DNA from 2 places in the Brevibacterium litoralis genome. Region 2 is predicted to be linked to the other one. Evidence: riboswitches for the same ligand, from Rfam matches in the RefSeq annotation. Region 2 holds a riboswitch; the other holds the start of a gene.
What was found. Region 2 has a riboswitch for thiamine pyrophosphate ahead of thiM (hydroxyethylthiazole kinase). Riboswitches for the same ligand answer to the same signal wherever they lie in the genome.
Positions count from the first base shown of each region.

Region 1: it holds a riboswitch for thiamine pyrophosphate, as region 2 does, so the genes downstream of both, AAD496_RS03320 (ECF transporter S component) here and thiM (hydroxyethylthiazole kinase) in region 2, are expected to answer to the same signal.

Region 1 covers NZ_JBDIUY010000010.1:273,274-281,046, forward strand. The annotation lists gene AAD496_RS03300 (LysR family transcriptional regulator) at 1-465, shown strand, start outside; gene AAD496_RS03305 (putative quinol monooxygenase) at 512-832, shown strand; gene AAD496_RS03310 (hypothetical protein) at 931-1,527, shown strand; gene AAD496_RS03315 (ATP-binding cassette domain-containing protein) at 1,537-3,876, opposite strand; gene AAD496_RS03320 (ECF transporter S component) at 3,869-4,477, opposite strand; TPP riboswitch at 4,512-4,635, opposite strand; gene AAD496_RS03325 (DUF4916 domain-containing protein) at 4,751-5,290, opposite strand; gene AAD496_RS03330 (MmgE/PrpD family protein) at 5,497-6,996, shown strand; gene prpB (methylisocitrate lyase) at 6,996-7,773, shown strand, end outside.
Region 2 covers NZ_JBDIUY010000022.1:141,275-149,047, reverse strand. The annotation lists gene AAD496_RS08270 (hypothetical protein) at 1-65, opposite strand, end outside; gene AAD496_RS08265 (DUF368 domain-containing protein) at 312-1,373, shown strand; gene AAD496_RS08260 (MFS transporter) at 1,762-3,117, opposite strand; gene AAD496_RS08255 (acyl-CoA thioesterase) at 3,114-3,989, opposite strand; TPP riboswitch at 4,170-4,268, shown strand; gene thiM (hydroxyethylthiazole kinase) at 4,256-5,203, shown strand; gene AAD496_RS08245 (thiamine phosphate synthase) at 5,200-5,919, shown strand; gene thiD (bifunctional hydroxymethylpyrimidine kinase/phosphomethylpyrimidine kinase) at 5,916-6,812, shown strand; gene AAD496_RS08235 (TenA family protein) at 6,809-7,588, shown strand; gene AAD496_RS08230 (hypothetical protein) at 7,744-7,773, shown strand, end outside.

The DNA.
Region 1 (7,773 bases), on a different contig from region 2:
GGGCGGATCGACGTCGGGCTCGGGATCGACTACCCGGCCTCGCCGCTGGCGCCGCAGCGGGGACTCCTGATGGAGGTGGTGCGGCGGGAGAGGTTCGGTTTCGTGGTGCCCGGGGACCATCCGGACCCCACGCCGGAGCAGTTGCAGGAGGCCGACTGGATCCTCGCGCCCAACGACACGACCTTCGGGCGGGGTCTGCGGTTCGCCTGTGCGGAGGCGGGGATCGCGCCGCGGGAGTCGCACATCGTCATGGACTCGGCCGTCGCGCTCGCGATGGTCGGTGGGCGGATGGGTTTCACGCTGGCGACCCCGATCATGATGTCGCTCGCTCCTGCCTCGGTGCGTCTGGTGGAACCGGTGGAACTGAGCGGGCGGGACATCGTCGTGATCGCCCGGGAGGACATGGCCGCCCGGCCCGAGGTCGCCACCGTCGTCGACGCGCTCCGGACGGTGTTCGCGGGGTGAGGCGGGGGCCTGTTCCGCCGTCGCGGCGCGGATTAGGCTGGGTGTCATGTACGCGATCACCGTGAAGTTCACCGTCAAGCCCGAATCCGTCGACTCCTGGCCGGAGATCGTCCGTCCCTTCACCGAGGCCACCCGCGCCGAGGAGGGCAACCTGTGGTTCGAGTGGTCCAAGAGCCTGGAGAACCCGCAGGAGTACATCCTCATCGAGGCCTTCACCGACGAGGGGGCCGCACCGCACGTGCAGAGCGGGCACTTCTCCGCCGGTCTCGAGACCATGAAGCCGCACCTGGAGTCCACGCCGCAGATCCTCTCCCGCCAGGTCGAGGGTGACGGCTGGGACACGATGGGCGAGCTGCAGATCGACTGAACGATCACCCCGGTCCTCCAGGCACGCCTCGTGCGCGTCGGCTGGACCGGGGCACACCGCCGACGCAGCCGTCGGCACCCACCCGAGGAGGCGTGACCATGTCCGGGACCAAGGCATACGACCCGAGTGCACTGGAGAAGGCCAGCGGTCTGCGCTGGACGGAGATCGTCGCGGGTCTCGACGCCGCCGGCGGTGCCGCCCTCGACCACGCCGCGCTCGCCCGCGTGGCCGAGGACCTGCTCACCGGCCGGGTCGACACCGTCGGGTGGTGGGCGCAGGGCGCCGCCGTCGGTTATGAACAGGAGATCGGCAGGCGGCGCCCCGGCCAGCGGTCTGACGGGGCCTGGTCCGCGAGCGCCTCGAAGACCTTCCCCGGTGACCGGGACACGGCCCTCGCGGCGGTCGAGCAGGTGTTCGGCGGCCAGGAGCGCTCCCGAGGCGCCCTGTTCGGGGTGCCGTTCGCGGGGGAGGCCCGGACCTCCTCCACCGAGAAGTGGCGGTACTGGCGCGTCGACCTGGCCGACGGTTCCAAGGTCTCCGTGACGATCGGGGCGAAGGCTCCGGGAAAGGACGGTGCGGAGAAGTCCTCGATCGGGGTCGAGGTCGCAGGCCTGCCCGACGAGGGGTCGGTGGCCACGCGCAAGGCCGAACTCAAGGAGTTGCTGGCGCAGGTCGTCGGGCTGAACGGCCGGTGACCCCGTCCCTCAGGGCGCCAGGATCGGGTTCCAGGTCCCGGCCCACAGGGCGGCGGCCACCGCCACCGTGCACACCGCGAGCGTCCCGAGCACCAGGAGTCCGTCCCGGCGACGGAACACGACGGTGCGCGACCACGTGCGGTGCGGGGTCCCGAAGGCGCGGCCCTCCATCGCCATCGCCAGGCGCGTGCCCATCCGCACCGCCTGCACGAGCAGCGCGAACGCGAGCGGGAAGAACTCCCGCACCTTCCCCACCGGGCCCGTCGCACCGACACCGCGGGCCCGCCTGGCCGAGCGCAGCACCTGCCACTCGGCGAACAACAGGCTCACGAGGCGGCCGGCCGACAGCGCGGCGAGGACGAACCTCTCCGGCAACCGCACCTTCTGCACCAGCCCGTCGGCCAGGTCCGTCGGGTCCGTCGACACCGCGACGAGCACCGCCGGGACCGCGAGCGTGAGTGCACGGATCGCGATCGCGGCGCCGGCCGTCACCGTCCCGGTCGTCACGTCGAGCGGCCCGAGTTCCACGATCACCTCGCCCGTCCGCGGCGCCAACAACAGGGTCGCCCACCCGGCTGAGAGCGCCACCAACGGCAGGAACCACGTCCGCGCCAGGAACACCCGCCAGGGCAGGGCCGCCGGCACCACCGCGAGGGCCGCCACCAGCAGGATCCCCGCGCTCACCACGTCCACGCTCACGAGCACCGTGAACGTCACGAGGAACGCCGCCGTGATCTTCGCCAGCGGATCGAACCGGTGTGCCGCCCGCTCCTCGGTGGACACCGGCAGGGGAGTGGACACCGGCACCGCGGAACCGGCACCGTCGAGCTCCCGCTCCCGAGGCGCCCCGTCCTCGACCTCCTCACCCGCACTCCCGACCGGGTCCTCCTCCCACCGCACGGTCTCCAGGCGTTCGGCCGGGACGAGGGATTCGGGGAACCCCTCCTCGTGCGTGACGACGACGAGCGCGGTCCCGCGGGCCAGTTCCTCACGGAAGAGCTCGACGAGCGCCGCCCGGGTGCGCGGATCCTGACCGAAGGTCGGCTCGTCGAGGACGAGCACGTCCGGTGTGGCGGCGAGTACACACGCGACGCTCAATCGCCGCTTCTGCCCGCCGGACAGGGTGTGCGGGTGGGCGAGGGCGAGGTCGTCGAGGCCGACCCGGGCGAGCAGGGCCATGGACCGAGGTCCGATCTCCTCCTCCGGGACACCGGCGGTCCTCAGACCCAGTTCGATCTCCCCGGCGACCGTCCCGCGCAGGAACTGGTGTTCGGGATTCTGGAACACGGTGCCGATCCGCGCGGCGAGCGTGGGGGAGTCCCAGCTCCCGGGTGACGATCCCGCGGTGGAAGCGTCCGACACCCACTCGACGGACCCGGACACGGGCGGCAGCAGTCCGGCCAGAGTGAGGGCCGTCGTCGTCTTGCCCGCCCCATTGTCCCCGGTGAGAGCGAGGACGTGCCCGCCACGGACCTCCACATCGGTAACCGACCGGACCGCCACACCGTCCCGCCCGACCACGAGATCGCGGGTCCGCAGCAGGACGGTGCCGTCGGCAGTCCCGTCGGCAGTCCCGTCGGCAGTGCTGACGGCAGTGGCATCCATCCCGTCGGCGGCGCCGTCCGTGCCTCTGTCCCGGTCGGCGTCGCCCGGGTCCAGGACGTTCCCGATCTCCACCACCCGGTCCATGTGGTCGACCCACAGGTCCCGGTCGTGCTCGGTGACGACGAGTGTCGCGCCGGTCTCCCGGACCGCCCGGAGGACCGCGTCGCGGATCTGCGGGGACGTGCGCCGGTCCGTGTTCGCAGTCGGTTCGTCGAGCAGCACGAGTCCCGGCCGCATCGCGAGCACTCCCGCCACCGCGAGCCTCTGTTTCTGCCCGCCGGACAGTGCGGAGGTCGGGTGGTCGAGGTCGACGTCGAGCCCCACGGTGTCGAGGGCCGCGTGGACCCGCACGGAGATCTCGTCCGCAGGTACGCCCAGGTTCTCCGCACCGAAGGCCACGTCGTCGCCCACACGGGCGAGCAAGACCTGCGCGTCCGGGTCCTGGAGCACCAGGCCGGTGCGCCCCGAACGCGGGTCCGGGGCCTCACCGTCGACGAGCAAAGCACCCGCCGCCTCCCCGGACTCCGCGGGCAGGACCCCGGCCAGAGCGTGCAGCAGGGTCGACTTCCCACCCCCGGACGGGCCGGTGAGCAGGACCGTCTCCCCGGCCGCGATGTCGAGGTCGACCCCGCTCAGTGCCCACTTCTTCCGGTCGGCGTGCCGCCACCCGAACCCCCGGGCCGCGACCGAGGCGCCCTGCCTCCGTAGGGTCCCCGGTCCCGGGGCGGTCACCGGCTCAGACACGCGCGTTCGTGCGACCGGCGGCGAAGGCCGACAGGGCACCGGTGCGGGCGAGACCGCGGACGAGGACGTGGGCCAGCAGACCGGCGAGCACGATGCCGGAGACGGCTGCACACCCGGCGTAGACCCACTGCCAGGTCGGGGCCCACAGCGCGTTGTACATGACGTTCTCGCCGACGGCGAGGAACAGGCCGGCACCCAGACCGGACAGCAGCGCGGGGAGGATCCCCCAGCGGCGGTAGAGCAGGAGGGCGAACACGAGTTCCGCCCCGAGGCCCTGGATCAACCCGGACACGAGGACCTGCATGCCCCACTGGGTGCCGAGGACCGCGGAGATCGCAGCGGCGAGCACCTCGCAGTACAGGGCGGCGCCCGGTTTGCGGATGACGAGCCCGCCCACGGGACCGGCGAGGACCCAGATGCCGGTGAGGAGACCGGCGGCCGGCGGGAAGGCCGCGAAGGGCAGCGAGAGCACGCTCCAACCGGTGCTCCAGGCCCAGAAGACGACGCCGAGCGCGACGGCGAGGACCGAGGCGACGACGACGTCGACGACCCGCCAGCGCAGGCGATGGGTGGTGGATGACGGTGTCATGACGGTGGTCATGCGAACTACCTCCTGAATGAGGACAGGAGGGGATAAGAGATGCGACTCGACTTCCTTCGCCGGTCCTAACCGGATCAGGTTCGAGGGTCTGCGGTGGCCCGCACTCTCAGCGCCCCTGTTCCCGGATCGGTCCGGGCGGCGCTCCCCTGTCGTGTGCCGATGAATGTAGCCGGACCGGCGTGACTGGGGCAACGTGGGGGATGAGTGGCAGGGCGCCTCGGCGGCGGGGTCGGCGGAAAGCGGTGGGGTGCCGGGGTTGGGGCGGGGTCGGACTCAGGGGTGGATGCCCAGGTGGGTGAGTGCGGCGCGGACGATGTGCTCCTGGCCGCCCTGCATCTCGGCGACGACGTCCTCGCGGAGGGCCTCGGCGGGGGTGAGCCAGTCGAGGCTCAGGGCGTCCTTGCGGGGCTGGCACTCGCCGGTGACCGGCAGGACGTAGCACAGCGCGATCGCGTGCTGGCGGGGGTCGTGGTAGGGGCCGGCGCCGTCGGTGGGGAAGTACTCGGCAACGTGGAAGGGCGTGAGCGAGGGCGGCACCTGGGGGAGCGCGAGCGGGCCCAGGTCCTTCTCGGCGTGGCGCATGAGGGCGGTGCGGAGCGTCTCGTGGAAGCGGACGCGGCCGCCGACGATCTCGCGGCCGAGCGTACCGTCGGACATCGACGCGAGCAGCGTGCCGATCCGCGTGACGACGCCGTCGTCGCCCAGCCGGACGGGGACGGCGTTGACGTAGCTGAGCGGCAGGCGGCGGCGGAACTCGGTGAGTTCCTCGGGTTCCAGCCAGTTGTCGTCGAAATCGAGGGCGGTGCGCGTCATGGGAGCATGGTGTCACAGGACACACCCTTCCCCGCTCACTGAACAATCGTTAAGCTGATGCCTCCGGTCCCTTGCAGTATCTCAGCGCCACAAGTATCTTGACATCGAGAGAATCCATGGTGCGGGCCACATCCGCGCCGGTGGACCGTCCACGACCTGGACACGGCGGCCATGGAGATCCCGTGTCCGCGACGAAGGAGTCATCCGTGATCGAGCACGATGTCCGTACGTACAAGAGCTCCGAGAACCTCGCCCGCGAGGACCAGCTCGCCTGGAAGATCGCCGAGGTCGCCACCGACCCCGTGCCCGTCGACGCCGACGTCACGGACATGGTGATCAACCGCATCATCGACAACGCCTCCGTCGCCGCGGCCTCCGTGCGGCGCTCGGCCCCCACCCACGCCCGCGAGCAGGCACTGCCCCACACCACCCCGCAGCCGGGTGCCACCGTGTTCGGCATGCCGCTCGACCGGACCATTTCTCCGGAGTGGGCCGCCTGGGCCAACGGTGTGGCCGTCCGTGAGCTCGACTTCCACGACACCTTCCTCGCCAAGGAGTACTCGCACCCCGGCGACAACATCCCGCCGGTCCTCGCCGTCGCCCAGCACGTCGGCATCGGGGGAAAGGACCTCGTCAATGGCATCGCCACCGGCTACGAGTTCCAGGTCGACCTGGCCAAGGGCATCTGCCTGCACGAGCACAAGATCGACCACGTCGCGCACCTCGGCCCCTCCGCGGCCGCCGGTATCGGCGCCATGCTGAAGCTGCCGACGGAGGTCGTCTACCAGGCGGTCGGTCAGGCCCTGCACGTCACCACCGCCACCCGCCAGTCCCGCAAGGGCGAGATCTCCTCGTGGAAGGCCCACGCACCGGCCTTCGCCGGCAAGATGGCCGTCGAGGCGGTCGACCGCGCCATGCGCGGCGAGGGTGCACCCTCCCCGATCTACGAGGGTGAGGACGGCTTCATCGCCTGGATCCTCTCCGGTCCGGAGGCCCGCTACACCGTGCCGCTGCCGGGCAAGGGCGAGTCCAAGCGGGCGATCCTCGACACCTACACGAAGGAGCACTCGGCCGAATACCAGGGCCAGGCGCTCATCGACCTCGCCCGCAAGCTCGGCGGGCAGATCGACGACCTCACGAAGATCCGCAAGATCACGATCCACACCTCGCACCACACCCACAACGTGATCGGCACCGGTGCGAACGACCCGCAGAAGATGGACCCCAAGGCCTCGCGGGAGACCCTGGACCACTCGATCATGTACATCTTCGCGGTCGCGATGGAGGACCAGGGCTGGCACCACGAGAAGTCCTACGCCCCGGAGCGTGCCGGCCGTCCCGAGACCGTCGCCCTGTGGCACAAGATCGAGACGACCGAGGACCCGGAGTGGACCCGTCGCTACCACTCGACCGACCCGGACGAGGTCGCCTTCGGTGGTCGTGCGGTCATCGAGTTCGAGGACGGCAGCGTCCTGGAGGACGAGCTGGCCGTGGCCGACGCCCACCCCGCCGGTGCCCGCCCCTTCGTCCGTGAGAACTACGTCGAGAAGTTCCGCACGCTCGCCGAGGGCATCGTCACCGAGGCGGAGCAGAACCGCTTCCTCGACCTCGCCCAGAACCTCACCGAGCTCGGACCCGACGAGGTCCGGCAGCTGTCCTTCGCCGTCGAGGGCCTGGAGCACAGTGGTTCGAAGGGGATCTTCTGATGTTGGGCGCGACCACCCCGGCCCACGAGCGGCGCGCGCGGTTCCGCGAGCTGCTCGCCGGTGACGGGATCGTCCAGTTCCCCGGTGCCATCAACCCGATCAACGCCCAGCTCATCGAGCAGGCAGGCTTCGAGGGCGTCTACATCTCCGGTGGTGCCTTCTCCGCCGCGCAGGGTCTGCCCGACATCGGGCTCACGACCCTCACCGAGGTCGCCGACCACGGGCGGAACATCTCGCGGGTGACGAACCTGCCGACCTTCATCGACGCGGACACTGGCTGGGGCGAGGCGATGAACGTCGCCCGCACCGTCCAGGAGTTCGAGGACGCCGGCGTGGCCGGGATGCACCTGGAGGACCAGGTCAACCCCAAACGCTGCGGGCACCTCGACGGCAAGGAGGTCGTGTCCACCTCGGAGATGGTCAAGCGGATCAGTGCGGCCGCCAAGGGCCGGCGCGATCCGAACTTCGTCATCTGCGCCCGCACGGACGCCCGCGCCGGCGAGGGTCTGCAGGCGGCGATCGACCGGGCGAACGCCTACGCGGACGCCGGGGCGGACATGATCTTCCCCGAGGCCATGAAGGACCTCGGCGAGTTCGAGACCTTCGCGTCGAGCGTGAAGGTGCCGATCCTCGCGAACATGACGGAGTTCGGCAAGAGCGAACTCTTCACCACGCAGCAACTGGCGGACGTCGGCGTGAAGCTCGTCATCTACCCGGTGACGACCCTGCGCATCGCGATGGGCGCCATCAAGCGGGGCCTGGAGACCATCCGGGCCG
Region 2 (7,773 bases):
GCGGACGTTGAGATGAGGATCGAGACTGCAAGTATGGAGATTGTGCGCTTGATTGACTGAATCATGAGGCTTCTTCGGGAGTGATGGTGTGGTGCCTGGCTTCCACAGTGGTGTCGATTAGATCAGAATTCAATACAATTGGGTATTGTTCTTTTGTTGGAATCATGATAATCGATAAAATCGCAAGTTGTTGGATGCTGTGGTTTACTGTGTCTTCCGATCGGACTGGAAAGTTGTTGGTACTTGATCATCATTCGTTCCCGAGTCCTCGCTGGCAGGTGGGCCGAGGTGCGCTCGCTAGGCTTTCGGGCATGACCGGACCCGACACCCCCGATCGCCCCACGCCCGCCGACGACCATCCCGGCTGTGGCGCACTCCCTGGCACCGACGGGACGGCCGCGCGGTCGGCCGATCCCGCGACCGTCCCGATGGACCCGGCCCCGAGAGTCCGGCGGCGCCCGGTCCCCGAGATCGTCGCGAACACCCTGCGCGGCGGACTGATCGGCATGGTCGAGGCGATGCCCGGCGTGAGCGGTGGGACCGTCGCGCTCGTCGTCATGATCTACGAGCGGCTCATCGCCTCGGCGACGAACGCGATCGCGGGCGTGTGGGAGCTCGTCTCCGGCCTGTGGCGCGGACCTGCCGTCCGCAGTTCCGGATTGGGCCGTCTGGCGACCGTCGAATGGCTGCTCCTCGGGCCGCTCGCCGTCGGCATGGTGCTCGGCCTGCTCACGATGTCGCGATTCATGGAGTTCCTGCTCCACGAACATCCGGTGTACATGCGTGCGGCCTTCTTCGGGATGGTCGCGGTCTCGCTGCTCGTGCCCATCCGTCTGGCGGGTCGGTTCCGTCCGCGGGACTGGGTCTCCTTCGTCGTCGTCGCGCTCGTCGCCGCGGTGGCCGTCTCCCTGCCGCCGCAGAACATCGCCGTGAACCCCGTGACGATCCTCCTGTGCGCGGCCGTCGCGGTGTGTGCGCTCGCCCTCCCGGGTCTCTCCGGCTCCTTCATCCTGCTGTCGCTGGGCATCTACGCCCCGACCATCGAGGCGGTCAACGACCGCGACCTCGGCTACCTCGGCCTGTTCTTCCTGGGTGCCGCGACCGGAGGCGTCCTCATCGTCCTCGGCCTCCGGAAGCTGCTGGCCACCCGCCATCACGTGACGATGGTCGTCATCACCGGTCTCATGGCCGGCGGTCTGCGCGCACTCTGGCCCTGGCAGGACGAGAACCGTGACTTCGTCACGATCCCCGCCGCCGAGGTGCTCCCCGTCCTCGGCCTCGTCCTCGCCGGTGGCCTGCTCGTCGGCATCGGCGTGTGGCTGGAGCGCCGTTTCGCGAAGGACCCGCAGACGGACACTGGGCGCCGGGTGTGAGTCCCTCCTGGGGCCTTCCGAATTGATGGCCTCGAATACCGGGAGACCCGGCGGCAGGAACAGCGTGCCGCTCTCGACGACATCATGGGAGATTACGGTCCGGAGGACGACAAGGAGCAGGTACTTGCCGAGCTTCGAGAGATCCGAAAACTCGTGGCCGCGGAGCGACGTGCGCATGCGGCCAATTGATCGAGTGCACTCATGTCCACCGCAGTTCTCGACACGAATGTGTTGTGGCCCGCGATTCAACGCGACTTCCTGCTCTCCTTCGCGTTCGAGGGTGCCGTCGAACCTTGCTGAATACCCGGTGACCCGGTTCCGAGCGAGGGCGGGGACGTTCGGAGCGTTTCTCCAGGTGGGACCGGTGCGACACGGTATCGAGTGCGGATCAGGTCCGGGAGGCCAGGGCGACCGCGGCCGTGAGGATCGCCGCCATGACGATCGCCATCGTCGACCAGCCGCCCAACAGCGTGGCGAGGAAGGGTCCGGCGACCGGGGCGAGTGCCGCGCCGATGGTGAGCGGCACCGTGAACCGGCCGTTGATCGCCCCGAAGTTCCGGGTGCCCCAACGATCGGCCACCGCGGTCGCCTTCACGAGAGTGTCGCACCCGCGGGCCGCACCCGCTCCGATCGCCGAGGCGACGAGCAGCCAGGTGGGCCCTGGCAGGAGCGCGAGCAACCAGAGGAAGACCGCACCGAACGCGTAGACGGTCATCGCCCGCCAGGCCGGACGTCCGGGGACCGACAGGAACGGATAGGCCAGACGCCCGAGCACCTGGCCCGCCCCGACGAGTCCGAGCACCGTCGCCGCGAGCGTGTAGTCGACCCCACGCCCGGTGAGAAGGGGGATGAGGTTGATCGTCACGGTGTAGAGCGCGAATCCGCCCAGCAGCGCGACCGCCTGGAGCAGGACGAAGCGCGGATCCCGGACGACCGCGCGGATCTCGGCCTTCGTGCGGGCCTTCTCGGAGAGTCCCTCGGACTCCGGCGCCGCGTCGGAGTCCGGCACCTCGCCGGCGGTTTCCGCCCCGATATCGTCCGCGGCCCCCGATATGTCACGACATTCCGAGGGCCGTGAAGGATTTCGGGGCGGTCGGGACCCCGCACCGGCCGCGGTCCCCGCGCCGGGTGCAGACTCCGCGCCGACATCCGTCCACCGGGCGCCCAGGAACCACCAGTGCAGGGGCCCGGAGAGCACGACGAGCAGGCCGGCGAGCACCGCGAAGGCCGCCTGCCACCCGAGACCCTCGACGAGGAAGGCCGTGATCGGCGAGAACACGGTCGAGGCGAAGGCCCCGAACAGGGTGAGGAGCGTGAGCGGCCGGACCCGCTGCGCCCCGTACCAGCGGGTGATCACCGCGATCGCCGGCGGGTAGAGGGTGGCCGTCTGGGCCGCACCGACGATCAACCATGCGAGCGCGAAGACCACGTAGTGCGGCGACCAGGCGACGAGCAACAGCGCCGCGGCCCCGACCCCGACACCCCCGGTCATGATCCCGCGCGGCCCGCTCACGTCGAGCCACCGCCCGACCGGGATCCCGAGGAAGGCCGAGAGCACGAGCCCCGCGGAGAACGCCCCGGTGATGGCCGTCTGCGACCACCCGGTGTCCGCGGCGATCGGCACGACGGCCGTCGGGAGCCCGTAGAAGAGGATGCCCCAGTTGACGGTCACCGCCACACACAGGGCGACGAGCCCACCCCGGGGCCGGTCGGCGTGACGCGTGCCGACCGCGGACGAACTCACTTCGGCAGCGTCTTCACGTGCTTGCGGTACAGCGTCTCCTGCGCGACGGAGGCGACGAGCGCACCCCGCTCGTCCGTGATGTCCCCGGTGTACAGGCCACGACCCCGGGCGACGGACCGGGGGAAGAAGTCGACGAGGTTCCACGCGTTCATGTCGACCGGCCGGTGGAACCACATCGAGTGGTCGAGGCTCGACCCGCTCTTCCACTCCTCGGTGTTGAAGGCGCCGACCCCGCTGGAGATGTCGGACATGTACGTGAGCGCCACGGCGTGCAGCAACTGGTCGTCGCCGAGGTCCGCGGTGCACGTGCCCCAGAACCGGACGGGGTAGTCCTCGACGTCGTAGTCCTGGTCCGTCGTCCGCCCGATGAAGTCGAACATGCGCGGCAACTTGGACTCCGAGCCCATCCGCACCGGCCCGCGCGAGGCCGCCGTCGACTCCTGCAGGTCGGGGGAGTCGGTGCCCTCCGTGAAGGAGGTCGACATGTTGAAGATGACCTTGCCGTTCTGCAGCGCGACGACGCGGCGGGCCGAGTAGGACCGGCCGTCACGGTCCCGGTGGACCTGGAAGATCGTCGGCTCCGAGGCGTTGCCCGGGCGCAGGAAGTAGCCGTGCAGCGAGTGCGGCAGGCGGGCGGGCTCCTCGACGGTGCGGGCCGCCGCCAGCAGGGCCTGGGCCGCGACCTGGCCGCCGTAGAGCGCCCAGGGTTCCTCGAAGACGTAGTTGGCCCGGAAGATGTTGGGGTCGATCGTCTCCAGGTCCATGAGGTCGAGGAACGACCCCTCGAGGTCGTTGTGACCGAACAACACGTCGTCGTCCCGCGGTTCGACGGGATGGACGTGGCCGGTGAGGTCGTCGGGCGTCGTGCTCATGCCCGCGATCCTACCGAGGTCCCGGGCACCCGGCGCGATCGGGGTCACAATCAGGGCCCCGCCTCGTCCGTGCCCGCACCCGCCGGACCCACGCGGACACCGCGCGCGAGGTGCCCTGTCCGGGGCGCCTCGCGCGCGGTGGCCGACGTGCCCCGGGCCACGTCCCGGTGTACGGTGGCGGGCAGTGACACGGGGTGCCGGCACGGAGGCCGGCTGAGAACACACCCGTCGAACCTGATCCGGTTAACACCAGCGAAGGGATGGTCATGGAGAACACTGACCCCTCATTCATGCTCACCACCGCGGCCTGCGCCGTGGCCGAGCACACGCCTCTCGTCCAGTGCATCACGAACACGGTGGTCCAGCAGTTCACGGCGAACGCGCTGCTCGCGGCCGGTGCCAGCCCCGCGATGCTCGACCACGAGGCGGACGCCGGTCAGTTCGCCGGCATCGCGAACGGTCTGCTCGTGAACTTCGGGACGGCGACCAGCCACCAGTTCCTCGGCGCGGAGGCCGCCGTCGAGGTCGCGAACCACATCGGCACCCCCTGGGTCCTCGACCCCGTGAGCGTCGGCGCGATCGACTACCGCACCTCCCGCATCCGCGCGATGGCCACCCGCCGTCCGACCGCGGTGCGCGGCAACGCCTCGGAGGTCGCGGCGCTCGCCGGGATGGGCCTGGGTGGTCGCGGCGTCGACTCGACCGATTCCGTCGAGGCCGTCCTGCCCGCCGCACTCTCGCTGGCCGACCGGACCGGTGGGGTCGTCGGCGTCTCCGGTGAGGTCGACGCGATCGTGCGCATCGATTCCGACGGGACCGGAGTCGCCGCGACCGGTGCCGCCGCGACCGGACAGGTGGCCCGCGTGCACGGCGGCAGCGAACTCATGCCGCTGGTCATCGGCACCGGCTGCTCGCTCGGGGCGACCGTCGCCGCCTACCTGGGTGCCGCGAAGGCCTCCGACGAACTGGGGGAGGCCGGCACCCTCGACGCGGACGCCGCCTTCTGGGCCACCGTCGCCGCCCACGCGCATTTCGCCGCCGCGGGTGCCCGCGCCGCCGGGTTCGCCCAGGCGCCCGGCAGCTACGCCACCGCCTTCCTCGACGCGCTGTACACCGTCTCCGCGGAGGACATCGGCGCCGTCCGGGTCGACCTCGAGACCGCCGAGGTGCCCGTCACGGCTCCGGCCGACGAAGCGGAGGGGATCCGCGCGTGAGTGGGGCGAGTGCGGAGCGCCTCGGCGGCGTTGACCCGACCCTCTACATCGTCACGGACACGGCCCAGTGCGCGGGTGCGGGACGCAGCGTGGCCGCGACCGTCGCCGAGGCGGTCGCGGGCGGTGCCCACGTCGTGCAGGTGCGTGACAAGGACGTGTCCGACGCCGACTTCCGGGCGCTCGCCGACGAGGTGCTCGCGGCCGTGGCCCGCACCCGAGCGGTGCACGGGATCGACCGGGAGGTGCCGGTGTTCCTCAACGACCGGGTGGCCGTCGCGCGGGATCTCCTCGACGCGGGTGAGCGCGTGCACGTGCACGTGGGGCAGTCGGACATGGACCCCGCCGAGGTGCGCCGACTGCTCGGCGACGAGCCGCTCATCGGGCTCTCGGCGGCGACCCCGGAGGAGTTCGCCGCCGGACGGGCGACCGGGGCCGTCGACATGTTCGGGATCGGGCCGGTCTACGACACGACGACGAAGGCGGATGCGCCGTCCGGACTCGGTCCGGTGCGACTGGCGGAACTCGCGGGTGTGGCCGGGCTGCCGAGCGTGGGCATCGGCGGGATCGATGCGGCGCGTGCCGCGGAACTCGGGACGGCCGGGCTCGCCGCGCGGGGCGTCGTGGGCATCTGCGTGGTCTCCGCGATCTGCACCGCCGACGACCCCCGGGCCGCAGCCTCCGCGATCCGCGCGGCGTACCTGGGAGGTGCGCGGTGACGGGTGGTGTACGGCCGGACGACAGCGGCCTGCGGCCGCCGATCGCGCTGTCGATCGCCGGGACCGACCCCTCGGGCGGGGCGGGGATCCATGCGGACCTCAAGACCTTCACTGCCCGGGGCGTCTACGGCACGACCGTCATCACGGCGCTCGTCGCGCAGAACACACACGGCGTGCAGCGGGTGTACGGGATCGACGAGGACTTCGTCACCGACCAGGTGGCGAGCGTGGCCGACGACCTGCCCGTCGACGCGACGAAGACGGGGATGCTCGGCACTCGCTCCCTCGTCGAACTCGTGTGCCGCACCGTCGACGAACGGGACCTCGGACGCCTGGTCGTCGACCCCGTCATGGTGTCGACCTCCGGCCACCGGCTGCTCGACGCGGACGCCGTCCAGGCGGTCCGGACCGAACTCGTGCCCCGCGCGGACCTCGTGACACCCAACCTGCCGGAGGCGGCCCTGCTGCTCGGTGACGACGTGGCCGTCGCGACCGACCTGGAGAGCATGCGGGCGCAGGCCCACGAACTCCTCGCCCGAGGCGCCCGCGCGGTCCTCCTCAAGGGTGGCCACCTGGAGACCGGTCGGATGGTCGACCTGTTCGTGGCGAGGGCCGGGGACGACACCCTGGTGCGGGAGTACCCGCAGGAGCGGATCGACACCCGGAACACGCACGGCACCGGGTGCACGCTGAGTGCCGCGATCACGGCGGAACTCGCGAAGGGTGCGGACCTGGAGGCGGCGGTCGTCGCGGGGAGGGAGTACCTGACGCGGGCGCTCGCCTCGGCGGCGGACTGGCGGATCTCCCGGCATCCGGAGGGCGCGAACGGACCGGTCGACCACCTCGTCGACCTGGTGGGGACGGAAGCGGAAGCGAACGGAGGAACACGATGACCACGGATTTTTCGGCAGGGCCGTATTCGGCGCGGGTGTGGGAACGGGTGGCCGAGGAGGTCGCCCGGATCGAGCAGCTGCCCTACCTGCAGGAACTCCTCGACGGGACGCTGGAACCGGAACCCTTCGTCAACTACCTCGTGCAGGACGAGTTCTACCTCGACGCCTATGCGCGGGCCATGAGCCTGCTCGCGGCCCGGGCCGGTGACCAGGACCAGACGCGGTTCTGGGCGCAGGCCGCCGGCGAGGCGATCACCGTCGAACAGCAGATGCACCAGGACCTCCTGGCCGAGGACCGGTTCGTCGGGCTCGTGGAGAGGTTCGCGGGGCGCCCGGACGAGGGTGTGCCCGGGACGGGTGCGCCGGATCCGGTCACGCACGCCTCGCCGACGGCGCTCGGGTACGCGTCCTTCCTCGTCGCGACGGCGGCGACGGAGCCCTATCCCGTGGGTGTGGCCGCGGTGCTGCCCTGCTTCTGGGTGTACGCCCACGTGGGGAAGGTGCTCGTGGCGCGGGCGGAGGAAGCGCACGCGTCCGGGACGCGGATGTCGCTCGATACCCACCCCTACGGCACGTGGATCCGGACCTACGACTCCCCGGAGTTCGACGCCTCGGTCGTCCAGGCGGTCGGCGTGTACGAGAAGCTCGCGGCCGAGGCGGGCGAAGGCCCCGCCGGTGACGCCCTGCGCGAGCGGATGGAGCGTGCCTTCGTCCGCGCGACGGTGTTCGAACGCCACTTCTGGGACACCGCCCACCACCTCCAGAACTGGGACTGAGCGCGGTTCTCGGCCCGGGCCTCGTGGGTTCGGCCGTCTACGCTGCAACCTCGATGTCGATTACCGTGCCGATGCCCGGTGGTCCGCCGTGATTGCCGGGCATCGGTGCGGCAATCGACCATGAGGCTGCATCCGGGTGTTTCCTGACGCTCACCGTGACGTTCGAGGTGGCCGAGGACGAGCGG